One region of the Janthinobacterium sp. GW822-FHT07A03 genome, then DNA from elsewhere that is predicted to be linked to it. Evidence: riboswitches for the same ligand, from Rfam matches in the RefSeq annotation. Region 1 holds a riboswitch; the other holds the start of a gene.
What was found. A riboswitch is a leader RNA that binds a small molecule or an ion and turns the genes downstream of it on or off. The one in region 1 is predicted to bind thiamine pyrophosphate.
Positions count from the first base shown of each region.

Region 2: another riboswitch for thiamine pyrophosphate. It lies ahead of AC1RJW_RS03245 (TonB-dependent siderophore receptor); the one in region 1 lies ahead of thiC (phosphomethylpyrimidine synthase ThiC).

Region 1 covers NZ_JBXAKW010000010.1:106,406-121,417, reverse strand. Annotated here, with positions in the region: gene AC1RJW_RS25380 (UvrD-helicase domain-containing protein) at 1-1,361, opposite strand, end outside; gene AC1RJW_RS25375 (hypothetical protein) at 1,471-1,746, shown strand; gene AC1RJW_RS25370 (GNAT family N-acetyltransferase) at 1,731-2,267, shown strand; gene AC1RJW_RS25365 (hypothetical protein) at 2,281-3,144, opposite strand; gene AC1RJW_RS25360 (S-(hydroxymethyl)glutathione dehydrogenase/class III alcohol dehydrogenase) at 3,330-4,436, opposite strand; gene AC1RJW_RS25355 (ANTAR domain-containing response regulator) at 4,527-5,159, opposite strand; gene thiE (thiamine phosphate synthase) at 5,238-5,861, opposite strand; gene thiD (bifunctional hydroxymethylpyrimidine kinase/phosphomethylpyrimidine kinase) at 5,871-6,635, opposite strand; gene AC1RJW_RS25340 (thiazole synthase) at 6,635-7,429, opposite strand; gene thiS (sulfur carrier protein ThiS) at 7,573-7,776, opposite strand; gene thiC (phosphomethylpyrimidine synthase ThiC) at 7,797-9,710, opposite strand; TPP riboswitch at 9,790-9,905, opposite strand; gene AC1RJW_RS25325 (hypothetical protein) at 10,014-10,268, opposite strand; gene AC1RJW_RS25320 (response regulator) at 10,307-11,113, opposite strand; gene AC1RJW_RS25315 (hybrid sensor histidine kinase/response regulator) at 11,142-13,001, opposite strand; gene AC1RJW_RS25310 (Crp/Fnr family transcriptional regulator) at 13,098-13,838, opposite strand; gene AC1RJW_RS25305 (putative bifunctional diguanylate cyclase/phosphodiesterase) at 14,075-15,012, shown strand, end outside.
Region 2 covers NZ_JBXAKW010000001.1:699,800-714,811, reverse strand. Annotated here, with positions in the region: gene AC1RJW_RS03295 (ATP-binding cassette domain-containing protein) at 1-538, shown strand, start outside; gene AC1RJW_RS03290 (chemotaxis protein CheW) at 580-1,050, opposite strand; gene arfB (alternative ribosome rescue aminoacyl-tRNA hydrolase ArfB) at 1,247-1,645, shown strand; gene AC1RJW_RS03280 (flagellar assembly protein A) at 1,765-3,624, opposite strand; gene AC1RJW_RS03275 (hypothetical protein) at 3,786-4,175, opposite strand; gene ompR (osmolarity response regulator transcription factor OmpR) at 4,440-5,141, shown strand; gene AC1RJW_RS03265 (sensor histidine kinase) at 5,155-6,513, shown strand; gene AC1RJW_RS03260 (Imm26 family immunity protein) at 6,564-7,043, opposite strand; gene AC1RJW_RS03255 (ferritin family protein) at 7,137-7,442, opposite strand; gene AC1RJW_RS03250 (iron-containing alcohol dehydrogenase) at 7,585-8,742, shown strand; TPP riboswitch at 8,810-8,907, shown strand; gene AC1RJW_RS03245 (TonB-dependent siderophore receptor) at 8,993-11,140, shown strand; gene AC1RJW_RS03240 (AAA family ATPase) at 11,251-11,856, opposite strand; gene pnuC (nicotinamide riboside transporter PnuC) at 11,808-12,419, opposite strand; gene AC1RJW_RS03230 (DUF2867 domain-containing protein) at 12,506-13,024, opposite strand; gene AC1RJW_RS03225 (TetR/AcrR family transcriptional regulator) at 13,104-13,733, shown strand; gene AC1RJW_RS03220 (class I SAM-dependent methyltransferase) at 13,771-14,406, shown strand; gene AC1RJW_RS03215 (hypothetical protein) at 14,584-14,985, shown strand; gene AC1RJW_RS03210 (hypothetical protein) at 14,989-15,012, opposite strand, start outside.

The DNA.
Region 1 (15,012 bases):
GCCAGCACGCTGCCCGCCTTGCCCGCCACATACGGCACGGATGCGTACAGCGAAATGCCGTACTGTTCCGACGCGGCCTGCAATTGCTCGATCGAGCGCATGCCGATGCCGCGCGTGGGAAAATTGACCACGCGCAAGAAAGCGGAATCATTGTGCGGATTGTCCATCAATTGCAAATAGGCAATCGCGTGCTTGACCTCGGCGCGCTGGAAGTAACGCTGGCCGCCATACACGTGGTATGGAATCGCGGCCGAGAACAGCGCATGTTCGATCACGCGCGACTGCGCGTTCGAGCGGTACAGAATCGCGATTTCGCTGCGCGAGGCGCCATCGGCGATCAGGCTTTTCGCCTCTTCGATGATCCACTGTGCTTCCTGCAGGTCGGAACTGGCTTCATACACGCGCACCTGCTCGCCATGGCCCGCGTCCGTGCGCAAATTCTTGCCCAGGCGCTTGCTATTGTTCGCGATCAACACGTTGGCGCTGTCGAGGATGTGGCCGTGCGAGCGGTAGTTCTGCTCCAGCTTGATCAAGTTCTTGACCTGGAACTCATGCTCGAAGGCGCTCATGTTGCCGACATTCGCGCCGCGGAAGGCGTAGATGCTCTGGTCATCGTCGCCGACGGCAAACAGGGCGCCGCCATCGCGGCTGCCATGGCCGGCCAGCAATTTCAACCAGTTGTATTGCAGGTTGTTCGTATCCTGGAACTCGTCCACCAGGATATGGCGGAAACGGGCCTGGTAATGCTCGCGCAAGGGCTGGTTGCGGCTGAGCAACTCGTAAGTGCGCAGCAGCAATTCCGCAAAATCGACCACGCCTTCGCGCTGGCACTGGTCGTCGTACAGCTGGTACAGCTCGACCATCTTGCGCTCGTGCGCGTCATACGCTTCCACGTCCGTGGCGCGCAAGCCCTGGTCCTTGGCGTTGTTGATGAAATACATCACCGTCTTCGGCGGGAATTTCTCATCATCAATGTTGTTCGCCTTCAACAAGCGCTTGATCACGGAGAGTTGATCCTGGGAATCGAGGATCTGGAACGTCTGCGGCAGGGCCGCGTCGCGGTAGTGCGTGCGCAGCAAGCGGTTGCACAGGCCGTGGAAGGTGCCGATCCACATGCCGCGCGTGTTGATCGGCAGCATGGCCGACAGGCGCGTGAGCATTTCCTTGGCGGCTTTATTCGTAAAGGTCACGGCCAGGATGCCGGGCGGCGATACCTGCTGGGTCTGGATCAGCCACGCGATGCGGGTGGTCAGCACGCGGGTCTTGCCCGAACCGGCGCCGGCCAGGATCAGCGCATGCTGGGCCGGCAGGGTGACGGCAGCCAATTGTTCGGGATTGAGGTTGTGAAGAAGATTTTGCATCCCGTGATTATACCGGCATGGCTAAAAATACTGTGCATTTGTCCAGCGGTCGCGCCATTTTACCCACGCGCGCTACAATCGGCATCCCGACACAACGGCCTGTATCCCCATGACACCACCCACCCACCTCGACGGCGCCCGCGTACTGGCCTGGGCCTGGTCCGACTTGCCCTTCGGCCACGTCGCCAGTGAAGCCGGCGCCGCCTCCATCGCCATCCACGGCCTGGCCGTGTGCCAGTATGCGGGCGAGGCGCGCGTCTACCGTTTCAGCTGCGACGCTCGCTGGGAAACGCTGCAGGATGAGGTGTATGCGAGCGAAGACGAGGCCAGGGCGCAGCTGCCGGCGCAATACCGGGCCGTGGCCGCCGCATGGCATACCCGATGAGCTATGCGATACGCGCGGCCGGCGGCGCCGACCTGCCGTTGCTGGCCCAGGTCGAGCGCAGCGCCGCGGCCCTGTTTGCCCAGGCCGGGGAAGAACTGGCGTGGCTGGCGCAAGGGGAACCCTTGCCACTGGACACCTTACAGGAACTGCAGCGGCAAGACTGCCTGTGGGTGGCCGCCGATGGACAGAATACGCCCGTGGGTTTCCTGGGCGCCCAGGCGCTGGACGGCCAGTTGTTCATCGTGGAATTGTCCGTCGCCCTGCCGCATCAACGGCAGGGACTGGGTGCGCGCCTGCTCGACGCGGCGGCGGCCCATGCCCGGGCCCTGGGCTGCGCCTGGCTGACGCTGAGCACCTACCGCCACCTGCCGTGGAACGGGCCCTACTATGCGCGCCACGATTTCAGCGAAATCGACGCCGTGGCGCTGGGCGCGGGTCACGCGCGCAAGCTGGCGCGCGAAACGCAGGACGGGCACGACCCGGCGCTGCGCTGCCTGATGCGCATGCCGCTGGCGCGCTGATGCAGCGCAACACTCAGCGCACCAGTTTTGCCTTGCCCTCGCTGAGGGCCTGGGCAATCACCTGGCGCGTGGCCTTGTCGGCCGCCTTGGTGGCCTTTTCCTGCTGGCGTCCCAGCGCTTCCATCTGCTTGCCCAGGGTTTCCATCGGCTTGCCCCGCTGATCCATCTGGCGCGACAGCGCATCCACCTTGTCCGCCTCGCGTTCTTGCGCGGCGGCAATGCGGTCGTTGACCTCTTCCATGGCGTCCTGCGCATCTTCCATCTGCTGCTGCAAGCGTTCCACCTCGCGTCCGGCCGCGCGGCGCGCCGTCTCCGTGGTGGCCTGCGCCTGACGGCGTGCCGCCTCGCCCATCTTGCGGCCAAGTTCCTGCTGCTGGCGGCCCAGCGCCTGCAGTTGCGCCACATCGCGCGCGCCGACGTTCGCCTGCGCCGCGCCATGGGCGCCCATCTTGCTGCCCAGTTCGCCCATCGCCTTGCCGTGTTCGCTCATCTGCTTGCCCAGGCCGCTCATCTGAAAGCCCAGATCTTGCGACGGTTTCCAGGCGTCGCGCACGCGGGCCAGCAGCGCGGCATCCTGCGTCACATAGCCCTTGCCCTGGTCGCGGAACCACAGGAATTGCCCCTTGAGCGAACGCTGCAGCTGCTTGATCTGCTGGCCATCGACATCGGTGCCGGCCATGGTGACGCTATCCTCGCTGCTGTCGACGAGCGCATAGCCATCGCCGCTGCCCATGGAAATATTGATTTTCTTGCTCGGCGCGGCCGGTGCGGCCGGCGGCGCGGGCGGCTGCGGCGGCTCCGGCGGCTGCACGGCCAGCGCGCTGCCGCCAAGCAGGATACCGGCCAGGCTGAGGATCAAACGGTGGGAAGTGGACATGGCTGCCTCGTCGCAAAAGTAGTGGAGCATCGACTGTAGCGGCGGATGGAGCGCGGCTCCAGCGCGGTGCGACAGGCTGCAAAAAGACCTGCCTGGATGGCAGACATGGACGATGGATGGCACGCGGGGCAAAAAAAACGGAGGCCCAAGCCTCCGCAAAAACGCCGTGGTACGGCGTATGTCTATCAGTACAGCACGACGGAACGGATCGATTCGCCGCTCTTCATCAAGTCGAAACCTTGATTGATATCATCGAGCTTCAGCCTGTGTGTGATCAAATCGTCGATATTGAGCTTGCCTTCCATGTACCAGTCGACGATCTTCGGCACGTCCGTGCGGCCGCGCGCGCCGCCGAAGGCGGAACCTTTCCACACGCGCCCCGTCACCAGTTGGAATGGACGGGTGGAAATTTCCTGGCCGGCCGCGGCCACGCCGATGATGATGGACTGGCCCCAGCCCTTGTGGCAGCACTCGAGCGACTGGCGCATGGTGGTGGTGTTGCCGATGCATTCAAAACTGTAGTCGGCGCCGCCGTCCGTCAGCTGCACGATGGTGTCGACCACGTTGTCCACTTCGTTGGCGTTGACGAAATGCGTCATGCCGAACTTGCGCGCGATGGCCTGGCGCGCCGGGTTGATGTCGACGCCGATGATCTTGTCGGCGCCAACCATCTTGGCAGCCTGGATCACGTTCAGGCCGATGCCGCCCAGGCCGAACACGACGACATTCGCGCCCGCCTCGACCTTGGCCGTAAACAGCACGGCGCCCACGCCGGTGGTGACGCCGCAGCCGATGTAGCAGACTTTATCGAACGGCGCGTCTTCGCGGATCTTCGCCAGGGCGATTTCCGGCACGACGATATAGTTCGAGAAGGTGGAGGTGCCCATGTAGTGGAAGATGGGCTTGCCGTCGATGGAAAAGCGCGAGGTGGCGTCCGGCATCAGGCCGCGGCCCTGCGTCGAGCGGATCGACTGGCACAGGTTCGTCTTTTGCGACAGACAGAATTTGCACTGGCGGCATTCCGGCGTGTACAGCGGAATGACGTGGTCATCCTTCTTCAGGCTTTTCACGCCCGGGCCCACGTCGACGACGATGCCGGCGCCTTCATGACCGAGGATGGACGGGAAGATGCCTTCCGGATCGGCGCCCGACAAGGTGTAGTAATCGGTATGGCAAATGCCCGTGGCCTTGATCTCGACCAAGACCTCGCCCTCGCGCGGGCCGGCCAGGTCGACTTCTTCGATGGTCAACGGCGCGCCCGCCTTCCATGCAATCGCTGCTTTGGTTTTCATGTATGTCCTGTCTATGGTTGAACCAGGCGCGCCAGCGCGCCGTATCGCCACATCATAGCAAGGCAGGCATGCGGGCGCGAGAGGATACGCTTACTTGGTCTTTGCCCGGTTCAAAAATGCGCCGTGCAAGCCGTTCAAGGTTTCCTCGGCCAGCAGCAGCTGGCTGGCGATTTCATTGATCTTGCGGCGGCTGGAACGGGCATGGTCGCGCAGCACTTCGAACGCCGTGTTGCGGTCCGTCTGGAACTTGCCCATCAGCAAACCCACGGCCAGGCTCGTTTCGCGGCCGGCGGCCAGCGCCGCGTTCAGGTTCAGCTCGGTGCGGCGCAGCTGGCGGATCTCGTCGGCGCGCGCCAGGCCCGCTTCGAAGGCGGGCATCAAACGGCCTTCGTCGACGGGTTTGACGACGTAGCCCACGGCGCCGTAGGCGGCTGCCTGCTTGCCCGATTCGCTGTCGCCGCTGCCGGACAGGAACATGAACGGCACGGCCGTCTCGCCATGCAGGCGCTTGGCCAGTTCCAGGCCGGACATGCCCGGCATGTGGATGTCGAGCAAGGCCAGGTCCGGCTCGCGCTGGGCGATCAGCTGCAGCGCCACTTCGGCCGAATGGGCCAGGGCCGTCTCGTAGCCGGCATGGCGCAGGACTTCGCCGAGGAATTCCAACAGGAGCTGGTCATCGTCAACGATCAGGATAAGGCGTTTCGCGGCGGCTGGCTGACTCATGGGCAAAGGAACCTCGGTAATGAATGATGTTCTTATTATATGCCGATTACTGGCCCAAATCAGCCTTCCATTCCCAGCTCATGCCACAAACAATTGATTGAATTGCTGCACCGCAATATTCACATCGTCCGCCTCGTATGCATTGTTAAAGACGCTGCTGATGGCCGCCACCATGTCGGCGCCGCGCGCCACCAGCGGCGCCGCGTTCTCCGGCGTCATGCCGCCGATCACCACGCACGGCAAGGCGATCTCGCGCTTGGCCTGCAGCACGATATCGGGGGGCGTCGTCACCGGATACTTTTTCACCAGCGACGGATAAAAACCGCCGAAGGCCACATAGCTGGCGCCGCCGGCCTCGGCCGTCCTTGCCAGGGCCATGTCGCCATAGCAGGAAGCACCGACGATCTTGTCCTTGCCCAGGCGGGCGCGCACCTGCGCCACGGACGCGTCCGTGCCGCCCACGTGCACGCCATCGGCGTCGAGCTCTTCGCACAGTTCGATAAAATCGTTGATGATGAAGGGCACGCCATACTTGCGGGCCAGGGCCAGCAAGGCGCCCGCCTGCTCGCGCCGCTGCTGTGCGTCGGCACTCTTGTGGCGATATTGCAGCAGGGCCACGCCTTCCTGCAAGGCTTGTTCGCTCACGTCGAGCAGGCGGTCGGTGTCGTCCCAGTTCGGGGTCACCAGATACAGTCCACGCATGATGTTTCCTTATTGAATGAATCGTTGCGGCATGAGTTGACCTGGCGCAATCACATACGCGCCGGCCAGGGCCGCATGGCAATAGCTTTGCGCCAGATCAAGCGCTTCAGGCAATGCCTGTCCCAGTGCCAGGCGCGCCGCGATGGCGGAGGCCAGGGTGCAGCCGCTGCCGTGAAACTCGCCGGACAAGCGCGGCCAGCGCCATTCGCGCTCGCCGCCGACGCTATCGAACCAGCGGTTGATGACCGTCTCGCCCTCGCCGTGGCCGCCCGTCACCAGCACGTTCCGGCAGCCTTGCACAAGCAAGTTTGCCTCGCCGCCGAGGGCCGCCGCTTCCGGCCCGTTCGGTACGATCACGGTAGTCATCGGCAACAAGGGCGCCAGCGCCAGCACGGCATCGTCCCGGCTGAGCACGTCCCCATGGCCGCTGGCCAGCACGGGATCGAGCACGACGGGCAATCCTGGGCGGGCCAGCCGCAATTGCGCGATCAGTTGCGCGATGACGGCCGCATTCGCGGCGCTGCCCGGGATGCCGATTTTCACGGCATCGATGGCGATCTTGTCGATCAGCGCCAGCGCCTGCCGGCGCAGCAACTCCGGCGCCACAGGCTCGACAGCAAACACGCGGTCATTGTCCTGCACCGTCAGCGCCGTGATCACGGGCAAGGCATGCGCGCCCTGCGCCGCAATCGCGACAATATCGGCGGCAATGCCGGCGCCGCCCGACGGGTCGACGCCGGCAAACACCAGCACGGTGCGGTGCATCGGCACCATCACGCCAGGCGGCCCGCCATCGGCGACGATGGGGAAGCGACAAATTTGCGCGGCATGCGTCCCGCCAGAAACGCTTCGCGCCCGGCCCGCACGGCCAGCTTCATGGCACGCGCCATGCGCACGGGGTCGCGCGCGCCGGCAATGGCCGTGTTCATCAGCACGCCATCGCAGCCGAGTTCCATGGCAATCGCTGCGTCCGACGCCGTGCCCACGCCCGCGTCCACCAGCACGGGGACTTTCGCCTGGTCGATGATCAAGGACAAATTCCACGGATTCAGGATGCCCATGCCCGAGCCGATCAAGGAGGCCAGCGGCATGACGGCCACGCAGCCGATGTCTTCCAGAATCTTCGCCTGGATGGGGTCATCGCTGCAGTAGACCATCACGTCAAAACCATCCTTGACCAGCGCTTCGGCCGCGATCAAGGTTTCCGGCATGTGCGGAAACAGGGTCTTTTCATCGCCCAGCACTTCTAGCTTGACCAGATTGCGCCCGCCCAGCAGCTCGCGCGCCAGCTGCAGGGTGTACACGGCGTCTTTCGCGTTGTAGCAGCCGGCCGTGTTCGGGAGTATCGTGTACTGGTCCGGCGGCACGAAGTCGAGCAGGCTGGGCGCGTTCGGGTCCTGGCCAATGTTGACCCTGCGGATGGCCACCGTGATGATCTGCGCCTCGGCAGCGTCCGTCGCCTCGCGCGTCTGCGGCAAATCCTTGTACTTGCCGCTGCCCACCAGCAAGCGCGATTGATATTGCTTGCCTGCGATGGTCAGCAGGTCGTCATGTGTTGCGGTATTCATGTGCTTTTCCTTAAGTTTTTAAACGTCCGAAGAAAACCGTAGCGAGCGGCGATGATTTGTGGCCGAGACGCGCAACCGTGCTAGAGCACGGTGAGCATCGCAGGCCGCAAAGCGCGACGCGCAGTAGGTTTGCTTGGACGTTTTCAGCCACCGCCGATGGCGCGTACAATTTCCACTTGGTCTTGCACCTGCAAGACCTGTCCCGGCCACGCCTTGCGCGGCACGACATTGCGGTTGACGGCCAGCGCCAGCGCCTGGTTTTCCAGCGACAGCGCGGCGATCAGTTGATCGAGGGTTTGCCCCGGCGGCACCTGGTGCGGCGCGCCGTTGAGCGTGATGGATATCAATGCAGGCATCACGCTCTCCTTCAGACCTTGCGGTACAGCTCGGCGCCGTTCTTGATGAACTCGATGGCCTTGATTTCCATGCCCTGCTGGAGCGCCTTGTTTTCCGCGATGCCCATGCCGGCCGCGTATTCGCGCACTTCCTGCGTGATCTTCATGGAACAGAAATGGGGGCCGCACATGGAGCAGAAATGCGCCACCTTGGCCGAATCCTTGGGCAAGGTTTCATCGTGGAATTCGCGCGCCTTGTCCGGGTCCAGGCCGATGTTGAACTGGTCGTCCCAGCGGAATTCGAAGCGGGCTTTCGACAGCGCGTTGTCGCGGATCTGCGCGCCCGGATGGCCTTTCGCCAGGTCGGCCGCATGCGCCGCGATCTTGTAGGTGATGATGCCGTCCTTGACGTCCGCCTTGTTGGGCAAGCCCAGGTGTTCCTTCGGCGTCACGTAGCACAGCATGGCCGTGCCGTACCAGCCTATCATGGCCGCGCCGATGCCCGAGGTGATGTGGTCGTAGCCGGGCGCGATGTCGGTGGTCAGCGGCCCCAGGGTGTAGAACGGCGCTTCGCCGCACTGTTCCAGCTGCAAGTCCATGTTTTCTTTAATGAGTTGCATGGGCACGTGGCCCGGGCCTTCGATCATCACCTGCACGTCGTGCTTCCAGGCGATCTGCGTCAGTTCGCCCAGGGTTTTCAGTTCGCCCAGTTGCGCTTCGTCATTGGCGTCGTAGATGGAGCCGGGGCGCAAGCCGTCGCCCAGCGAGAACGACACGTCATACGCCTTCATGATTTCGCAGATTTCTTCGAAATGCGCGTACAGGAACGATTCCTGGTGGTGCGCCAGGCACCATTTGGCCATGATGGAGCCGCCGCGCGAAACGATGCCCGTCAGGCGCTTGGCCGTCATCGGCACGTAGCGCAGCAGCACGCCCGCGTGGATGGTGAAGTAGTCGACGCCCTGCTCCGCCTGCTCGATGAGGGTGTCGCGGAAGATTTCCCAAGTCAGATCCTCGGCCTTGCCGTTGACCTTTTCCAGCGCCTGGTAGATGGGCACGGTGCCAATCGGTACGGGGCTGTTGCGCACGATCCATTCGCGCGTTTCGTGGATATGCTTGCCGGTGGACAAGTCCATCACGTTGTCGCCGCCCCAGCGGATGGCCCAGGTCATCTTTTCCACTTCCTCGCCGATCGACGAGGTGACGGCGGAATTGCCGATGTTCGCGTTAATTTTCACCAGGAAATTGCGGCCGATGATCATCGGTTCCACTTCCGGGTGGTTGATGTTGGCGGGAATGATGGCGCGGCCGCGGGCGATTTCCTCGCGCACGAATTCCGGCGTGATCTCGGCCGGGATGCTGGCGCCGAAGGACTGGCCCGGGTGCTGGCGGCCCATCAGGTCGGCCAGGCGTTCGCCCATGGGGCCGGAAGCCTTGAGTTCGCGCAAATACTCCTGGCGGCGCATGTTTTCGCGGATGGCGACGAATTCCATTTCCGGCGTGATGATGCCTTGGCGCGCGTAATGCATTTGCGTGACGTTCTTGCCGGCAATGGCGCGGCGCGGCTTGCGGTGCAGATTGAAACGCAGCTCGGCCAGTTTCGGGTCCGCCAGGCGGGCGATGCCGTAGTCGGAGGTGGGGCCGGGCAATTCTTCCGTGTCGGCCCGCTCCATGATCCACGGCAGGCGCGGCGTATCGAGGCCGGAGCGGATGTCGATCTGCACGTCCGGGTCCGTGTAGGGACCGGAGGTGTCGTAGACGTAGATGGGCGGATTCTTTTCGCCGCCGAACGACGCTTCCGTGTCGGACTGGCCGATCTCGCGCATGGGTACGCGGATGTCGGGGCGGCTGCCTTCGACGTAGATCTTGCGCGAATTGGGCAGCGGCGCGATGGCGGCTTCGTCGACCGTGGCGGTGGCGGAGAGGAATTTCGGGTTGGCGTTCATTTTGGCTCCTTGGCTAGACTATTTTTAAGCCTGGAGCCAGCTAAGGAGGTTCGGAATTACGCACGCGGAAAGGCGGGGTGCGTTCATCCTAAAGCTTCCCTTCGCTGGCATTATCCAGATCAGGTTCGGAGGGTATTTCTCACCCGCGCTTGCACTGTGTTTCCACAGCGAAAGGCAGGACCCCTAGCGTTTGCCGCCTTGCGGCAGCGAGCCAATTATACGCGGTTCGCGCCGCGTGGCCAGATGATTTCTTGCAGGTGTCGTCTTTGCGCATCTGCTGCAATGCAGCAGACGGCGTCGCGCTTATTTCTTCTTGCCCCAGCGCCAGGCGGTCGGTTCGCCCTTCAGCTGGCAGATAAAAATGAGCACGGCAACGATGGCCACTTCATAGACGATATAGCCGACGAGCATGGTTTGCGGCGGGAACAGGAAGGCGCCGCAGGCGAACAGCGCCAGCGCGGCCAGGAACACCAGCCAGCCCTGCCAGGTGATGGGCAAGCCCCAGCCCCAGCCATAGGTCTTGGCGGGGAACCAGTAGGAGGGAGATTTGTCAGTCATGATTTTTCCTGGTCAATATCAATAACGCCAAGTATAAATCACGCTCCCCGCAAGCGCTCCGTGACATCGAGGCCGATGCCGCGGTAGCCGATGAAGCGGCTGCCATTGTCGAACATCGGTTCGCCGCTGACCTGCAGGTATTGCGTGCTGCCGTCGAGGTTGGTGCGGCTGTAGATGAAATCGAGGAACGGTTCGCGCGCGGCGATCTTGGCGTCGAGCAAGGCGCGCTCGGTGGCGTTCCAGCGCTGCGGCTCTTCCTCGCTGCCGATGCCCAGCATTTCAGCCACGGGGCCGGAAAAGCGCGTCAAATTGCCCTGCGCATCCTGCTCCCAGTACCAGTCGGACGACAGTTCCGTGAAGCGCTGGAAGCGCGCTTCGCTTTCGCGCAGCTCCGCCGTGCGGTCTTCCACCATCTGTTCCAGCGACTTGTTGTATTCCGCCAGCTTCTGGTACAGCAAGCGCACTTCCAGCATGTTGTGGATGCGCGTCTTGACTTCCACCAGGTCGAAGGGCTTGCTGACGAAATCCTTGGCGCCCGCCTGCAGGGCGCGCAGCTTGTGGCCGGGCTGGGCCGTGATCACCAGCACGGGCAGGTAGCTGCCCGCCTCGATGTCGCGCAAGCCTTCCATGACTTCGAAACCATCCATTTCCGGCATCTGCAAGTCGAGCAGGATCAGGTCGTAGCGGTGCTGCTGGTGCAGCGCGCGCACGGCTTGCGGGTCCATGGTGGACGTGATGCGCGTGTAGCCGGCATTGCGCAGCACCTGTTCCAGCAGCATGACGTTCGCCTCCTGGTCATCGACGATGAGGATGCTGGCGTTCAGGATCTCGGTGGCTTGAAGCATGGCGGTATTCCTAAAATTGAGTGCTGAATTAGCGTATTGCGTGAGTGTCGTCGGCCAGGCCGTGCGCGGCTGCATGGTGCAGGGCCACGTCGAGCGCGTCCATGAATTCGACGACCTTGATCGGCTTGGTCAGATAGCGGAAGAAGCCCGCTTGCAAGCCTTTTTCGATGTCGCGCGGCACGGCGTTGGCCGACAGGGCCATGACGGGAATGTGGCTGGTGAGGGGATCGTCGTGCAGGATATGCAGCGCGCCATAGCCGCTGATGCCAGGCAGGTTGATATCCATCAAGATCACGTCCGGCTGGTAGGTGCGCGCCAGGTCAATGCCCAGGTGCGCATCGATGGCCGTCAGCAGTTTCAAGTCGCTGCGGCGGGCGATCAATTGCTCCACCAGCGCCAGGTTGGCGGGATTGTCTTCCACGTACAGCAAGGTGCGCAGGCTTTCCTGCGGTTCCTGCACCTGCGGCAGCGCGTCGCCGTCGCCCAGCACCAGTGCCGGCGCGCTGCTGGCGGCCAGCTCGAACCAGAACGTGGTGCCCACGCCGACGGCGCTGTCGACGCCGATGGTGCCGCCCATCAATTCGACCAGTTGCTTGGTGACAACGAGGCCGATGCCCGTGCCCTCTTCCGTGCTGTTTTCCTGTCCCAGGCGGTTGAAAGGCTGGAACAGCTGCGCCACCTGGGCCGCGTCGAGACCGGCGCCGCTGTCGCGCACGCTCACGCGCACGCGTTCGCCATGCCCGCTGCATTCGACGGTGACGGCGCCGCCGCCCTGGTTGTACTTGATGGCGTTCGACAGCAGGTTGATCATCACCTGTTTTACGCGCGTGCGGTCCGCATGCACATAAAAGGCCTTGCCGCAGCGGGGGAAATGCATGCGGATGCCGCGCTTTTCCGCCTGCGGCGCGATCATGGCCTGGCAATCCTGCAGCACGTCGAGCAGCGACATCGCTTCCTGCGACAGGGTGACCTTGCCCGATTCGATCATGGCCAGGTCGAGGATTTCATTGATCAAGCGCAACAGGTACCAGCCGCCCTTGAGGATTTGCTCGATCGAGCGCTGCTGGGGCGGGCTCGGCGGCGGCACATCGGACGCCATCAGCTGGGCGAAACCCAGCACGGCGTTCAGGGGCGTGCGCAATTCATGGCTCATGCTCGACAGGAATTCGGACTTGGCGCGGTTGGCCTTTTCCGCCACCTGGCGCGCCTTCTTCAGCTCGGCATTGTTGGTTTCGACCAGCGAGCGCGTGTAGGCCTGCTGTTCGCGCAGGCGCTGGTCCAGCTGTGCCTGTTCCGCCTCGACCTGCTTGCGCACCGTGTTGTCGGTGCCGATCAGCAGATAGCCGATGACCTTGCTCTGCGCGTCGCGCAGGGCCGTCACGGAAACGATGGCGGGAAAACGGCTGCCATCCTTGCGGATGTAGGTCAGCTCATAGATGTCTTCGATGCCGCGCGTGGCCTTGAACACGAGCGCTTCCACGCCCGGCGTGATGACCGTGTCGAGTTCGGCGCTGAGGGCCGCCGCGCGGGTGACGATTTCTTGCGCATCGGAAATACCGGCCGGCGTCAGCTTGTCCACCACGTCGCCCGCTGCATAGCCGAGCATGCGTTCGGCGCCCACGTTGAAGATCTGGATCACGCCCTGCGCATCGGTGGCGATGCACGAGAAGTTCGCGCTGTTGAAAATCGCATCCTGCAAGGCGCCCGCCTTGAGCAGCTGGCGCGGCAGGCTGGCCGCCGCCGTGCGCCGGTACAGCGCCACCAGCATCAGCAACAGCAGGCATACCAGGGCCTCGATCAGGATCGCCGCATCAAAAGGCTGCGCGCGCCAGGCCAGCACGCCGATGACCACCAATACGAGGGCGCTGAACGCGAATGCCAATGCCATGGGCCAGCGCGAAGGGGCGCGAGTAGGGTTATTTTCAACTGAGTACATGGGTAGCCTGGGCTATGACAACAATAAAGAAAACGGGAAATGCGGCGCCTAGCGGCCTTGGCGCTGGCGCACGTCCGACAGCAGGCGCGTAAATTCCTTCTTGACGACGCCATAGCATTCGCACACCTGGCCTTCGAGGCCGGCGCGGTCCTGCACCGTGATATGGCCGCGCCGGTAACTGATGAGGCCGCGCGCTTGCAATCGCCCCGCCGCTTCCGTCACGCCTTCGCGGCGCACGCCCAGCATGTTGGCGATCAGTTCCTGCGTCATGGTCAGCTCGCGGTTCGGCAGGCGGTCCATGGTCAGCAGCAGCCAGCGGCACAGTTGTTGCTCCACCGTATGGTGGCGGTTGCACACGGCCGTTTGCGACATTTGCGTGATCAGGGCTTGCGTATAGCGCAGCAGCAAGCGCATGACGGGGCCCGCGCGGTCGAACTCTTCCATCAGCAGGTGCGCCTTGAGCCGGTAGCCGACACCGCCCGTCTGCACGACGGCGCGGCTCGGTGTCGAGTTGCCGCCCATGAACAGCGACACGCCCACGATGCCCTCGTTGCCGACGCCGGCAATTTCGGACGAACCGCCGTTTTCCAGCAGGTAATGGATGGAAACGATGGCCGTGGTGGGGAAATACACATGCTGGAGCTTGTCGCCAGAATCGTAGATCACGTCGCCGAGCAGCATGGAGACTTGCTCCAGATGGGGAGCCAGGCGCGCGAAATCGGCGTCGAGCATGGCGGCGAGCAAATGGTTTTGATTCGGGTTGTGCAGCTGGGCATGCGGACTCGACATGGGCAGTTTTCCTGGTTTCCAGTCGTCAGCTAGGGGGTAGATGAAAGGCGTCCGAACGAGGGTCGCCATGGTGTGCAGCGTAACACACTGCTTGCACGGTGACCCGACTATATTTCTTGTTGGCATCAACGTCCGTTCGGTACCGAACGGACCCTGCGGCGCCTGCCGCCCTACAGTCAGTCACTGCCCGGCCTGCCTGATCATGGATCGGCACCGGTGCTGCCACGGGACTCATCATGCAATCATTCTTCAAGCGCATCTCCATCTCCGTCTCCACCTCGGCGCTGCTGACCCTGGCCGTCGGGCTGTGCCTGACGGCCCTGTGCTATGTCTCGGCGCGTCAGATCGAAGCGGAAAGCGCCAGGCTGCTGTGGCAGCACCATGCCAGCGGCCATTCGCTGAGTGCCGCCATGCTGCCCGCGCATGGACTGACCCTCGATGCGAACCGCCGCGGCTCGCTGTACGTGTTGCTGGGTGGAATGTTGTCAAGCCTGCTGGCCACGGCGTATGTGTACCAGCTGGTGTCGCGCAATTCCGTGATTGCCCGCATCACGGGAGAACGCACGGCAGCCTTGCAGTTTGCCAATTTGCGCCTGTCCGAGGACATCGCCGCGCGCATGCGCAATGAAAAATCGCTGCGCTTGCGCGAACGCATCATCGAAGTCTCGGCCAATGCCATCATCCTGTGCAGCGCCGACGCGCCCGGCTACCTGATCGAATACGTCAATCCCGCCTTCGAGCGCATCACCGGCTATGCCGCCGGCGAGGTCATCGGCCAGCGCCTGGAAGACTTGCAGGGGCCGGAGCATGCGCGCCAGGACATGCATGCGATCAGCGTGGCCTTGAGCGAACAGCGCGAAGGCAAGGCCATCGTGCGCAATTTCCGCAAGGATGGCAGCACGTACTGGAGCGAGCTGTTCGTGGCGCCCGTGCGCGACGATGGCGATGGCCCCGTCAGCCACTTTGTCGTAGCGCAATACGACATCAGCACCGTCATGCGCTTCGAGCAGGAACTGGAATTCCAGTCGCGCCACGATATCCTCACGGGCCTGGCCAACCGTTTATTGCTGCGCGAGCGGCTGGAACAGGCGATGGCCGTGGCGCGCCGCAGCACCCTGCCCCTGTGGGTGGTCTTCATCGACCTCGACCGTTTCAAGTTCGTCAACGACACCCT
Region 2 (15,012 bases), on a different contig from region 1:
GCTGGCGCAGTTCGAAGGCACCCTGGTCGTCGTTTCCCATGATCGCCATTTGCTGCGCGCCACCACGGACGAATTCATCATCGTCGCCGACGGCAAGCTGCAGCCGTTCGACGGCGACCTGGACGACTACAAGGACTGGCTCTTCAAGACCAAGCTGGGCAAGGGTACCGATGTGCTGCCGGCCGCCGGCAAGGCCAACAAGACCGATTTCCCGGTAACGTCGTCCGTACCCGCGCCGGCCGCCGCCCCTGCCGCGCCCGTGCGCGACAAGCGCAAGGAAGCGGAAGAGCGCCAGAAAACGGCCGCCCTGCGCAAGCCGATCGAAAACAAGATCAAGCGCCAGGAAGAGCAGATCGCCAAGCGCAACGCGCAAAAGGCGGAAACCGATGCCAAGCTGGGCGAGCCGACCATCTATGACGCCGCCAACAAAGCCAAGCTGAAACAGTTGCTGGCCGACCAGACCTTCTTCACCAAGGACCTGGCGCAGCTGGAAGCGGAGTGGCTCGATCTGCAGGATCAGCTGGAAAAACTCGGTTAATCAAGCAGCGACAAAAGACGACCTCCGGGTCGTCTTTTTTTTCAGGCTACCTGCATGGGACTCGGGCTGCGGATCGCCATCAGGCGGTCGATGTCGACGAGGATCAACCGACGTCCCGCCACCGTGCCCAGGCCCAGCAGATAATCGGCTTCCGCCTCGCCCAGGCCGGGCACGGCGGCGATGTCGGCGGGTGCCAGGCTGACGATGTCGGTGACGCCATCGACCACCATGCCCATCACGCCATTGCTCAGCTGCAAGATGATCACGTCGGTGGCGGGGTCCGGCGCGCCGTGGGCGCTGCCGAACGCGGCGCGCATGTCGACGATGGGAATGATCACGCCGCGCGAGACGGCCACGCTGTGCAGCACTTCCCCTTCCGAAGAAAAACGGTCGAGCTCCTTCAGCGGACGCAATTCCCGCACGCAGCGGTAATCGAGGCCGTATTCCAGGCCGCCCAGCCGGAAACTCAAGTATTGGGCCGTTGCGGCGCCAGGCGTGGTCGTCGGCTGCATGGTGTTCCTTTCATCCGGTAAGCGCTGCCAGGATGCGCAGTGGCGCAACGTTGGCCCCATGCTAACCAGCATCGCCGCACCCGGCGTTGAGAAACATCAACTTTCCCGGAAGACATCATCGACTGGCCGCCCCGGCCTTGCGCCGGCGCAGCCAACTTCCCTTACAATAGCTGCATCGTTTCCCCACAGGCAGGCCATGCAACACCTCGTCAATCCCGCTGAAGTTGAATTTTCCGCCATCCGCGCCCAGGGCCCGGGCGGGCAGAACGTCAACAAGGTGTCCAGCGCCATCCATCTGCGCTTCCCCATCGCCGCCTCGTCGCTGCCGGAAGCGTACAAGGAACGCCTGCTGGCCCTGCGCGACAGCCGCATCAGCAAGGATGGCGTGCTGGTGCTCAAGGCGCAGCAGTCGCGCAGCCAGGAGCAGAACAAGGAAGAAGCCTTGCGGCGCTTGCAGGAAATCATCGACAGCGTGACCTTCCTGCCCGCCGTGCGGCGTGCCACCAAGCCCACGCGCAGCTCGCAGCGGCGCCGCCTCGACAGCAAGAGCACGCACAGCGTGCTGAAACAGTCGCGCGGCAAGGTGATCGACTAAATGCCTGCCCCAACCTGCAGCGCGTCGCGATTTGCGGCCTGCGATGCTCACTGTGCAGTCGCACAGCTGCGCTTCTCCGCCACAACTCGTTGCCGCTCGCGACGGTTTGGTCTGGCATTTTAAGGCGGCGGCGCATACGTCCAGTCCAGGCTGCCTGTGCTGTCCGCAAACACGGCTTGCGTGGCCGGCGTGGCGCTGCGCAGCAAGGCCTTGATCTCCTTCGGCGGCCGGTCGTAGACCTTGGCCGGTCCGGGCGGCACGACCAGGGCGCGCACCGTCGTCTCGCCATCGACCAGGCCCAGGGTGCAGCGCGACTGGCCGGCCGTTGCCTGCCGCTCCTGGCGCAGTTGCTCCACCAGGGCCAGCATCTGCGCGTGCAGGATTTCCGACTGTTTCACTTCCACGCGCAGCCGCGCCACCTCTTTCAGGACGGGAGCGATGCGCGCGGCCAGCTTGTCGTACTGCAACTGTTGCGTTGGCTGCAACTGCAATTCGCCGCGCCGCAGCTGGCCCGCCAGGGTCAGGTAGTTGCGCACTTCCGGCAATTGCGCAATGGCATCGATTTCCTGCTGGCGCTTGTGCTGTACCTGCTGGTACTGCGCGGCCTTCGCCAGGCTTTCCGCAATCTTTTGCTCCAGGGCGCTCAAGTCGGGCACCAGCGGGAACAGCAGCATCTCCACCTGCTTGCGCGGGCCGGCGCTGCCGATGCGGATGGTGCGCGCCGCCACGGCGCAGCCTTCGGCCAGTTCAATGACGACCTCGTCGGCGATGATTTCGCAATTGCTGGCACTGTCGATCACCACGCGCGTGCCGGCGATGACGCAGCTTTCCGCGCGCTTCACGTGGACTTCGCCGCTCAGCGCCTGCAGCACGGAACCGGAAGCGACGCCCTCGACGCGCACGTCGCCGTGTTCATTGAACGCCGTGCCGCCCACCAGGTTGCGCTGTAGCCATATCAGTCCGCCATGCGAGTGCAGATGGCCGTACACGTCGCCATGGATGGTGATGTCGCTGCCGTCGAGCTGGCGCTGCTCCTGCACTTCGCCATACTCCTCGTAGGCGGCGCGCAGCTTGAGGTTGCCCGTGGTGCGGCTGCTGACGCCTTCGCGGCTGACGATCCTGTTTTCGATGGAAATCTTGCCGCTCTCATCGACATTCACGTAGCCATCCTGCGTGGCCACGACGAACTCGCCGTCGCTGAAGCGCTCGACCGCCGTGCCCACGCCGGCCACCGCCGCCAGGTCCAGTTCCAGCGGCGCGGGCGGCGGCAGCAGCGTGCCGGCCAGGTCGTAGCCGGGCAAGCCGGGGAACGATGGCAGCAGGCGCAGCAGGCGCGCATGTTTTTTCACTTGCGGAAAGCGGTTCTTGAAGCTGAGCAGGTCGAGCCGGCCATCGGGACGTTCGCGCGGCGCATCGTCGCGGTGGATGCCTTGCGACACTTCGACCAGCTGGGCGTCGCGCCCCGGCTGCGGCGCCAGCGCCCGCGCCACCGTGATGCGCTCGGCCTTGCCGCTGCCGAGAATGGCGCGCACGGCCGCACTATCGATGCCGTAGTGCACGCCCTTGCCCCACAGGTCGGCCACCAGCTCGTCAAATTCGCGCCGGGCCGGCACCTGGCCATCCGCGTCGGGAAGCAAGGCTTCAAAGTAAAACTCGGCGCTGTCGCCGCGGATCTTGACCTGTTTATACAGGGCGCGGCGCGGGGGCGGGAATGGCGCCGCGCGGGCGGCGATGCGCAGCAAGGCGTCGCCCTTGGGCGCGGCGCGGGGCGTGGGGGCATGGAACAGGGTCAGCAGGAACAAACCGTAATCGAGGCCGGCCAGCAGCTGCCCCGCCTGGAACAGCTGGTCGACGGCGGCGCGCAGCTGCGCGGGCGCCAGCGACAGGTCGAGGCACACGCCCTCGTCGCGCTGGACGAGGCCATGCGGCAGGCCGCCTGCGGGCACCGCATCAGGAACGGGCGTGTCGTCGTCGCTCACCACTTGCCTCCCCCAGCAACACATTCAGAGAATTGTCTCAGTGCACTAGAACAATATCACGGGGCGTGGCGCTGTGCCTGACTGGGCAACAATGCGGGCGGCCAGATGCCAACAGGGCCATGTCTTGCGAGATGGCCCTGTGGGATGGGAGGGTGCGATGCCTAGCGGCGCGGCGGGTTGGAGTAAATGTCCTGGCCCACTTCGTTGATCTGGCGGCGCAGGTCGCGGCGCTCGTCGGGCGTCATGCGGCCCGTGCGGCGCGAAGCGTCGGCGCCTTCGTTGGCGCGGCGCTGCTCTTCGGCGCGCGTGTCGAAACTGCGTGCGTCACGCTGTTCGCGCAGTCGCGTATCATTGCTATTGCTGCGCTGTACCTGTTCGTACCGCTGGGCCTGCATTTGCTGCTGGTCGTCACGGCGTGGCGGCGGCTGGTTTTGCGCCAGCGCCAGGCTGGCGGCCAACACGGAACAAACGGCAAATGCGGACAGCACAGTCGTACGTGCGGCGATAGCTGCGCTGGGAGCGGCGTGAATTTTTTTAGTAAAGATATTCATTGAGTTCCTCTTCCGCAATGCCGTATAAACTTAAAGCTGATTTCCACTGTGGCCCCAGTGTATGATGCTTTACACGGTGCAGTAAGAGTAATTGGGTAAAGTTTGTAACACTTTGTAATGGGTCGCCACAGCCCCTTGCCGACGCCGCGCGAGGCGTTACTATAGCAACTAATATAAGATAACACGACACCCTAAATGACCACAACCTCCACTACCGGCAGCAATACAACAACGCAATCGATCCACGGCCACCAGGCAAAGATCATGGTGGTCGATGACGATGTGCGCCTGCGCGACCTGCTGCGGCGCTACCTGACCGAACAGGGCTTCAATGTCTTCACGGCAGAGAGCGCGACGGCCATGAACAAGCTGTGGCTGCGCGAACGCTACGACCTGCTGGTGCTCGACCTGATGCTGCCCGGCGAAGACGGCCTGTCGATCTGCCGCCGCCTGCGCGGCGCGGGCGACCAGACGCCGATCATCATGCTGACGGCCAAGGGCGAGGACGTGGACCGCATCGTGGGCCTGGAAATGGGTGCCGACGACTACCTGCCGAAGCCGTTCAACCCGCGCGAGCTGGTGGCCCGCATCGGCGCCGTGCTGCGCCGCAAGGGTCCCGATGAAATCCCGGGCGCGCCGTCGGAAACGCCGCAAACCTTCGAATTCGGCGACTTCGTGCTGGACCTGGGCACGCGTACGCTGAAAAAGAATGGCGAAACGGTGCCCCTGACCACGGGCGAGTTTTCCGTGCTGAAAGTGTTTGCCCGCCATGCGCGCCAGCCGCTGTCGCGCGAGAAACTCATGGAACTGGCACGCGGACGCGAATACGAAGTGTTCGACCGCAGCCTGGACGTGCAGATTTCGCGCCTGCGCAAGCTGATCGAACCCGATCCGTCGAGCCCGCTGTTCATCCAGACCGTGTGGGGCCTCGGCTACGTCTTCATTCCGGACGGACAGCCGCGCTGATCGCTGGCGAGGCATGATGAAGCTTGTTCCCGATATCAGCCTGGCGCGGCTGAAAAGCGGCCTGTTCTGGCGCACCTTTTTGCTGCTCGGCACCTTGACCACGGTCAGCATGATCACCTGGATCGGCATGATTTCCGTCATCCAGCGCGAGCCGCAGGCGCAGCAGATTTCCGCCCAGATCATTTCCGTCGTCACCATCACGCATGCGGCCCTGACGCACTCGGCGCCCGAGCTGCGCCGCGAGCTGCTGTTCGACCTCGTCAGCAATGAAGGCATCCGCATCTTCTCGCTGGAAGAGGACGACCGCATCGAGCCGCCGCCCGACAATTACCTGATGCCCGAGATCGAGGCGCAGGTGAAAGCCAAGCTGGGCAAGGACACGCGCTTTTCCGCGCGCGTCAACGGCGTGGCCGGCTTCTGGGTCAGCTTCAAGATCGACGACGACGAATACTGGCTGATGCTGGACCGCGAGCGCCTGCGCGGCCTGACGGGCTTCCAGTGGCTGGGTTGGGCCAGCCTGGTATCGCTGCTGTCCCTGCTGGGCGCGGCCATCATTTCCAGCCTGATCAATCTGCCGCTGTCGCGCCTGACGGCGGCCGCGCGCGACATCGCCAAGGGCAAGCAGCCGGCGCCGCTGCCGGAAAAGGGCCCGATCGAGATCATCGAGGCGAACCGCAGCTTCAACCAGATGGTTGATGATCTGAAACAGGTGGAATCGGACCGCGCCGTGATTTTGGCCGGCATTTCGCACGACTTGCGCACGCCGCTGGCGCGCATGCAGCTGGAAGTGGAAATGGCCAACCTGTCGGACGAGGCGCGCGAGGGCATCCAGTCCGATATCGGACAGATGGACGCCATCATCGGCCAGTTCCTCGACTACGCCAAGCCGACGGAAGCGTCGAGCTTTACCGATGTCGACCTGAGCGGCTTGCTCAACGACATGACACGCGAGGCGATGCGCCTGCCGGACGTGAAGCTCAACGCCACCATCGCCGATGGCGCGCACGCGATGGGCAACCCCACCGACTTGCGCCGCGTGCTGAACAACCTGATCGAGAATGCGCGCCGCTATGGCAAGACGCCGGGCAGCGACGTGACGGAAATCGACATCGCCTGCCACGTGCGCACCAGCCACGGGGCGAAAAAGGTCATCATCGAAGTGCAGGACCATGGCACGGGCGTGCCGGCGGAAAAGATCGAGCAATTGATGAAACCGTTCACCCGCCTCGACACGGCGCGCGGGCAAGCCAACGGCGCCGGCCTGGGCCTGGCCATCGTCGACCGCGTGCTGCTGCGCCACGGCGCCGAATTGCAGGTGCGCAACCGCGAAGGCGGCGGACTGGCGTTTCAGATCAGCTTGCCGGCGGCTTAAGCGGGCTAAGCGGCGGAAACGAACGGCACGGGCGTGCCGTTCCCTGCTGTTCAAACCGACGCCTGCTCCGGCGTCAGCAATTTATTCATCAGCAATTCCGTCGCCCCGTAACCGTACAGGGAATCGCTTTCCATGCCCGGCGTATCGAAGGGAATCGATTCCTCGCGGTTCAGCTTGGCAGGATCGGCGTCCGCATAGCTGGCGCGCCAGGCGCGCTGCAGGGATTCATTGCGGCGGATAAAGGCCGGCATGGGCCAGGCATCACGCTCCCAGTGGAGGCTGTCGCCCAGCAGGGGCCAGCGCTCGTTGAGCAGGGCCATGTCGCCCGTGCGCAGGCGGCGCACGGCCTGTTCCGGCCGCAAGCCTTCCAGCTCTTCCAGTGTGGGCAAAGTGTCGCGCTTCGGCCCGAACATATACGCCAGCATGATGCGCCCGGCAGGCGCCCTGCGCGCCACCACGCCGACGGCATAACCGCCGCCCGGCAGGGGCACGGCAAACCAGCTGCCTTCTCGGTATGGTAATGATTTCATTTCTGCAAACTCCCCCAAAATCGTGTTCGGGGCACAGTCTACGCGAAGCAAAGGCCATGTGGCGCATGGTACGCCACAACAACAAACCAATAGTTACAATATTTTCTCGTCATAGTGATACTGGGCAACAATCGGCCCCGCCTTGAACAGCGCTTCCTTCATGGCCGTATCCAGGCGCGCGTCGCGGCGGCGCATCCATTCGAGCAGCATGGCCGCTTCCTTGCGGCTGGTGTCGCCCGCATGCGCCAGCACGCGGCGCAGTTCGGGGTCGGTGCACGCCTCGAAACGCTGGCTGTTCAAGTCCAGCGCCTGCAGCGCGGCGATGGTGGCGCCGATGGCGCGGTGCATGTCGAGCGCGGTGGCCGGCAAGCCGGATTCTTCCAGTGGGACGGTGGTCATGCGCATTCCTTTTCGCGTGGTGGTGACATCGGCTGCATTCTCCACCGCGCGGACGAAAAGCTCAAGCGTCCACGACACGATTCCACCCGTTCGGCCATAATCATGGCTCGGCAACAGCCTCAACCTCGGCAGCGGGAGCCCCATGTTCAATTTCGATTTCTACAATCCGACGCAAATCCTCTTCGGCCAGGGGCAGATCGCCGCCATCGCCGGCCTGATCCCGCCCCAGGCGCGGGTCCTGATGACCTACGGCGGCGGCAGCATCAAGCAGAACGGCGTCTACGATGAAGTCAGGGCGGCGCTGGCCGGCCACACGGTGCTGGAATTTGCCGGCATCGAACCGAATCCCAGCTATGAAACCCTGATGCAGGCCGTGGCCATGGTGAAAAGCGAGCGCATCGATTTCCTGCTGGCCGTCGGCGGCGGCTCCGTGGTCGATGGCACCAAGTTCATCGCCGCCGCCGCCCTGCACGAGGGCGAGGCGTGGGACATCCTGGCGAAGGGCGGCAAGATCGTCGAAGCCGCCCTGCCCTTCGGCACCGTTTTGACGTTACCGGCCACGGGTTCCGAAATGAATGGCTCGGCCGTGATCACGCGCAAGGCCACGCAGGAAAAGCGCTCGTTCATGAGCCGCAAGGTGTATCCTAAATTTTCCGTGCTGGACCCGTCGAAGACGTTCACCTTGCCGCTGCGCCAGGTGGGCAATGGCGTCGTCGATGCGTTTGCGCATGTGATGGAGCAGTATCTGACCTATCCCGTGAACGCGTCCGTGCAGGACCGCTTCGCCGAAGGCATTTTATTGACCCTGATCGAGGAAGGCCCGAAAGCCCTGTCGCACCCGGACGACTACGACGTGCGCGCCAACGTGATGTGGAGCGCCACCCTGGCCTTGAACGGCCTGATCGGCGTGGGCGTGCCGCAGGACTGGTCCACGCATGCCATCGGCCACGAATTGACGGCCCTGTATGAACTTGATCATGCGCAGACGCTGGCCATCATCCTGCCCAGCATGTTGCGCGTGCGCAAGCAGGCCAAGCGCGCCAAGCTGCTGCAATACGCGGCCCGCGTGTGGGGCCTCGATGGCGGCGACGAAGACGGCCGCATCGAGGCTGCCATCGCGCGCACGGAATTCTTCTTCCGCCACATGGGCGTCAAGACGCGCCTGGCCGATTACGGCCTGAACCATGCCAGCGTGGACGCCGTCGTGTCCGCCCTGGAAGCGCACGGCATGACGGCGCTGGGCGAACAGCGCGACATCACGCCCGCCGTCAGCCGCAAGGTGCTGGAACTGAGTCTGTAGATTTCGTCGACACTGTTGTAAAACGGTCGGCCAGGGGGGACAGCCGGCCGTGCTTCATGCTAAGCTGTCATTTCGCTAGGGGTCCTGGAGCAGTCATCCGGGTGAGAGATACCCTTCGTACCTGATCTGGATAATGCCAGCGAAGGAAAGCGCAAAGTACCTCCCTCCTTTGATAGCTCCTGCGTTGGCGCCAGCCGAACAAGCAGCCTGCCGTGCTCTTTCCCGAGACGGCTTGAACCACGAGCAATCTATGTCCACACCGAATTTATCCGTTTCCGTCCTGACACTGGCCATCCTGCACGCGTTTGCCGCGCCTGCCTTCGCCGCGAATGACACCACCGAAGCCGCCGACCCGCAGGCGCAAAGCATGGCCGAAGTCGTCGTCACGGCCAGCAAGGCGCCGGCCGCCAAGCGCGCCTCCGTGGGCGGTTTCAGCGATGCGCCGCTGCTGCAGACGCCCGCGTCCGTCACCGTCATTTCGCAGAAAGACATGCAGGACTTGCAGATCCGCAATCTCAGCGATGCCGTCAAGCTCGACGCCAGCATCAACGATGCCTACAACGCCGTCGGCTATGCGGAACAGTTTACGATCCGCGGCTTCAAGCTCGACAACAATTCCAGCTACCGCAAGGATGGCGTGGCCATTCCTGGCGACACGCAAATTCCGCTGGAAAACAAGGAACGCATCGAAGTGCTGAAAGGCCTGGCCGGCTTGCAGGCAGGCGTGGCCGCGCCGGGCGGCGTGATCGACTTCATCGTCAAGCGCCCCACCGCCGCACCGCTGCGCACCGTGACCGTGGAAACGCGCGAGCGGGGCACCCTGTACGGCGCCGTCGACCTGGGCGGCCGCCTGGAGGACACGCGCTTCGGCTACCGCGTCAACGTGGCGGCCGAGCGCCTGCGCTCCTACATCAAGGGCGCCGACGGCAACCGCAAGTTCATTTCCGGCGCCTTCGACTGGCAGATTTCGCCGCAAGCGCTGCTGCAGCTCGACGCCGACTACCAGGACAAGGCGCAGGCCACGGCGCCCGGTTTCCAGCTGCTGAACAATAAAACCTTGCCAACCGGCATCAGCGCCGACGCCATGCTCAACCTGCAGCCGTGGACGCGCCCCGTGGAAACCGTCACCAGCAATATCGGCCTGCGCTTCCAGTACGCCTTCAATGACGACTGGCACGCCACCCTGTCGGCCAACCAGCACTCGTTCAAGCGCGACGACTACACGGCCTTCCCGTACGGCTGCAGCGGACAGGACCTGTACCCCGGCTTCTGCGGCAATGGCGATTACGACGTGTATGACTACCGCAGCCTGGGCGAGACGAAAAAACCGCTGAGCGCGCAAGCCATGATCCAGGGCAAGTTCGCCACCGGTTCCCTGCGCCATGACTTCACGGCCGGCGTCTCGACCTTCCGCCGCAAGGACCGCGCCGGCCTGTACGTGTACGACTGGGTGGGCGTGAGCAACATCTACCAGCCGCAGATCGTCGGCACGTCGCCCGGCGTCACGGGCCCCGTGCGCCTGGTGCGCAAGGATACGGAAAACTCCGTCTTCGTGCAGGATATCGTCAGCCTGGCGCCGAACTGGAAACTGCATGGCGGCTTGCGCCATATCAATGTCGATGGCTACCAGTATGTGCTGAAGGCCGACACGGAAATCCGCGCCAAGCACGATTTCCTGCTGCCGAATGTATCGCTCGTCTATACCCCGCTCGACAATGTGTCCGTGTATGCGGCCTATTCGCAGGGCATGGAACATGGCGGCACGGCCGACCGCAAGGCGATGAATGCCAATGAAGAACTGTCACCGAGCCGCTCGAAGCAGATCGAATTCGGTGCCAAGATGGATGTGACGCCGGACTTCATGCTGGCGGCCAGCCTGTTCCAGATCCGCAAGGGCCTGGAATTCCAGAACACGGCCGGCTACTTCGTGCGCGAAGGCCAGGCCCAGCACCGCGGCCTGGAATTGTCGGCCCAGGGCAAGGCATCGTCCAGCCTGAGCCTGGGCGCCTCCGTGACGGCCCTGAACAGCCAGCAGTCGGGCACGGGCAATGCGGACCTCGACGGCAAGCGCGTACCCAACGTGCCCGCCTTCAAGGCGGCCGTGCATGCGGACTATGCCGTGCAACAGGTGGCGGGCCTGAGCGTGAATGGCAGCTGGGAATATGCGGGCAAGAAAGCGTTTGAGTACAACAACACAACCTTCGTGCCGTCGTACCACGTGTTCAACCTGGGCGCCGCTTACGCCACGCGCATCGCCGGCACGCGCGCCGTGCTGCGCGCCGCCGTCAACAACGTGGCCGACAAGTTCTACTGGCGCGACGTGACGCCGGAATCGGACGGTTACCTGTATCCGGGCGCCAGCCGCACCTTTAAAGTCTCGGCGCAGTTCGACTTTTAAACACCTAACCAAACCTACTGCGCGTCGCGATTTGCGGCTTCCGATGCTCACTGTGCATTCGCACAGCTCCGCTTCTCGGCCACAACTCGCTGCCGCTCGCTACGGTTTTGTTAGGCGTTGTAGGGAAAGGAAATGGCAGGCGCCCCAGCAAGCGCCTGCCGCAGCAAAGGCGCCGCCTGTTCCAGGCGCGCTTCCAGGCTGTCGTGCAGCACGTGGTAGGCGATGCCGCGCGCGTCGAGCTCGTCGAGCAGGTAGCGGTAGATCAGCTGGCGCACGGCTTCGGACTCGCGCTGCAAGCCATCGGCCACCCAGGGGCTGTCGGGCGCCGTCACCAGGGTCAAATCGTAGTGCGCGGCATCGGCCAGCGCCGCCAGCGGGGCATCGGCGCCGTGAAAGTAATGGCGGCTGTAGACCACCGTCATCACGGGCGTGGTGTCGCAAAACAGGAAGTGACGCGCTTGCGCGGCAGCGGCCGCTTCGCGTTCGATTTGCGTTCGCGCAATGCCATACTGGTCGCTGGCAACGGGCACCCTGCCCTGCGTTTCGACGAATTCACGCAAGTACTCGGGCACCCAGACGGTGCCGTAGCGCTCGGCCAGGGCGGCCGCCAGGGTCGACTTGCCCGACGATTCCGCGCCCAGGATCGCCACGCGCACGCAGTGTTCCATCACTTGAGGACCATGGCGCCAGGCGCGGCCGGAGCCGACTTTTTCCATGCCAGCAAGCCGATGACAGCCATCACCACGAAGAAGGCGTACAGCACGGCCGTCAGGGTCAGGCCCTTGTGCACATACAGCCACACATACAGCACGTCGACGACGATCCAGGCGATCCAGTTTTCCAGCTTCTTGCGCGACAGCAGGAACTGCCCCACCAGGCTGCCTGCAGTGAGGAAACCATCCGCATGGGGCACGTCCGTGTCCGTCGTCGTCAGCAGCCAGGCGATGAGCAGGAAACCCACCAGCCAGCCAGCGGCACAGGCCAGCCAGCCGCGTCCATCGAGGCGCGTGACGGGCAGGGTCTTGCCGCCGCTGGCCGGGTGCAGCCACTGGTACCAGCCCCAGAACGAGACGCTGATGAACAGCAGTTGCAAGGCCATGTCGCCATACAGGCGCGATTCGAAAAACACGAAACCGTAGGCGGCCGAGGAAATGATGGCGAACAGCCACGCCCAGTGATTCTGGCGGATGTTCAGCGCAACGGTTGTCAGTGCCAGGACAAAGGAAATCAGTTCAAGCGGCGTGGTGGCAAAACCCAGCAGGAGAAGCGTATCGTTCATGGGAATCGTGATGAGGCTGGTGGTGCAGTATGCAATACCGGCCATGAATAAGCAAGATTGCCCTTGCCGTCCGCCCCCTCCCCGTCTCAGGCGAAGCCTGCCCTGGCCGCGCGCGCCAGCGAATGCCGCACGATCAGCTTGTGAAACGGCCGGATCAGCAGGATGTAGGCACGCCCCACCCGGTTATGGCAATGCACGACGCTGGAGACGGTGACGCTGCCATGGCGCCCCGCGTCGCGGTTGCGCAGCACGGACAGGCGGAAATCGAGGTGGCTGTCATCCTCGCCCAGGATGATCTCGTCGTCGCTGACGGCATAGATGCGGAAGATGCCGATGCGCTTGCCGGGCCGCGCTTCCATCTGTTTTGCCGTCCGGATGCCGAAACGCGCCACGATGGCGTCGCGCACCAGCATCAGCTTGCGCACCCAGCCCGGCTGCTTGCCCAGCAGCTGGCGCGCCAGGCTCTGCATGTCCATCTGGCGCGCCTGCGCGGTGGGCAAATCGACGGCATACGCGTCGGCCAGGTTGCTGCCGGGATACAAGGGGGCGATGCTGGCGCCTGGCGGCAAGTCCACGGTGCGGACGGCAATGTTCATCTCATGCATGTGCTCTCCATGTTTTCAGTGATAACATGCCCATCATACACGACAATGTGAACAGCGATAACATGCGATGACAACAGCAATGACCACTTACCATCACGGCAACCTGCGCGACACCCTGGTCGCCGCCACCATCGCGCAACTGGCGCAGCAGCACGACGCCGCCCTGTCGCTGCGCGAACTGGCGCGCACGGTGGGCGTCTCGGTCGCCGCCGTGTACCGCCACTTCCCCAGCAAGGAAGCCCTGCTGGCCGAGGTGGCGGCGGCCGGCTTCGCCAGCCTGATACAGAAATGGGAAACGCAGCTGCCGCCGCCGGGCAGCTTGCCCGCCGAACAGCGCTTTCAATTGCTGGGCCAGCAATACATCGAATTCGCCCTGGCCGCGCCAGCCCACTACCGGCTGATGTTCGAACACCAGGACGTGCGCCAGTTCCCCGCTCTGCAGGAGGCGGCGCAAGCGTGCTTTCAGTATGTGCTGCAGACGGCAGGCGCGGCCGTGCGCGAAGCGGGCCTCGATCCGCGCTGGGACAAGGCCGCCGCCAGCGCCGGCTGGTCGCTGGGCCACGGCTACGTGATGCTGCTGCTGAGCGGCCGCCTGGCCATGGCGGACGGCGGCGATGCGCTGTCGCCGGCCATGGTGCCGCGCTTTTTTCAATTGCCGGTGGAGGCGCTGCGGCAAGCGCATCAGCAAGCGGAAGAAAAGCCGTTATGACTGCAGAAATGGACATTGCCAGAGGAGACGACTGATAATGCAGGAAATGCAGGATCCCATGGACTCATCTACTGTCCCGGGCACCGAGGGCTATGCAGAAAACGCAGGGCAGCTCATTGCACGATACGACAACGTTACATTCCTTGATAAATACCGGCCCGTCAGTCATCTCTTGCCGACGATATCAAGCGCCGTGCTCGACATCGGCGCCGGGACAGGCGGCGACGCGGCGTGGCTTGCAAGCTCAGGCCACAAAGTGACCGCGCTTGAGCCCGTTGCAGCCTTCCGCGAGGCGGGCATGAAGGCACATGCCCTGGCCAACATAGAATGGGTGAACGACAGCCTCCCCGCTCTTTCCACGCTAGGAGCGCGTCCTGCCAAGTATGACCTTATTGTCGTCGCGGCCGTCTGGATGCATCTGGCAACGGAAGAAAGGATCGAGGCGATGGACAATATCAGCAAGTTGCTCAAGCCCGGCGCCATACTCGTCATGTCCCTGAGGCATGGCCCAGCCCCTGAAGGCCGTCGCATCTTTGATGTCTCTGCCAATGAAACAATAAACCTCGCGATGCAATATCAGCTCAAATTGATGTTGAGTACGCAGGCGCCATCCGTTCAGCAGCAGAATCGCCAGGCGGGGGTAAGCTGGTCCTGGATTGTCTTTGAGAAATGATTCGAGCTGAAGCAGCGTGCGCCAGGGCGTTGACAAGGCGCGCATTCAGCCGAGGCTAGCCGTTATTTTTTTGAAACACCATTATTTATGCATGACATATCGATAGATACGCTCTCCGTAATCGCCAGGCAATGCCTTGCCGTCACCTGCCTGCAACGCTTTTGCCGGCGCTTTGATATGGATCATCCCGCCCTGTCCGCCTTCGCCGCTCACGTGTGGAAACTGGCGCAAGTTGCACCTGGGGATTTTGCGGCCTGGGAACGGGGCTTTGCGTCCCTGGCTGTGACGGGCATGGGCGATCCCTGGCCGGACGAGGTAAGCATGGCCATGCCCGGGCACCTGCTGGGCACGCTGGAAGCACTGGTGCAGCATGTGCTGGAAACGAGCGCCTGTACCTGGCATGGCGATGACCTTGCGGCAAGCCGGCGCCAGCTGGAAGCCGTGCTGGCCATCTGCGTGCGGCATGACGTGGCCGTGCCGCGGCTGGAGCACTACGTGCAGCACGATGCGGCGCTGCGCGGCGGCTGGGGGCCGGCGCTCACGGACGAAGAAGTCAGGGCCTGGCAAGCCCTGATATAGCGCTTACGCCAGAAGGCCTTGGCGCAC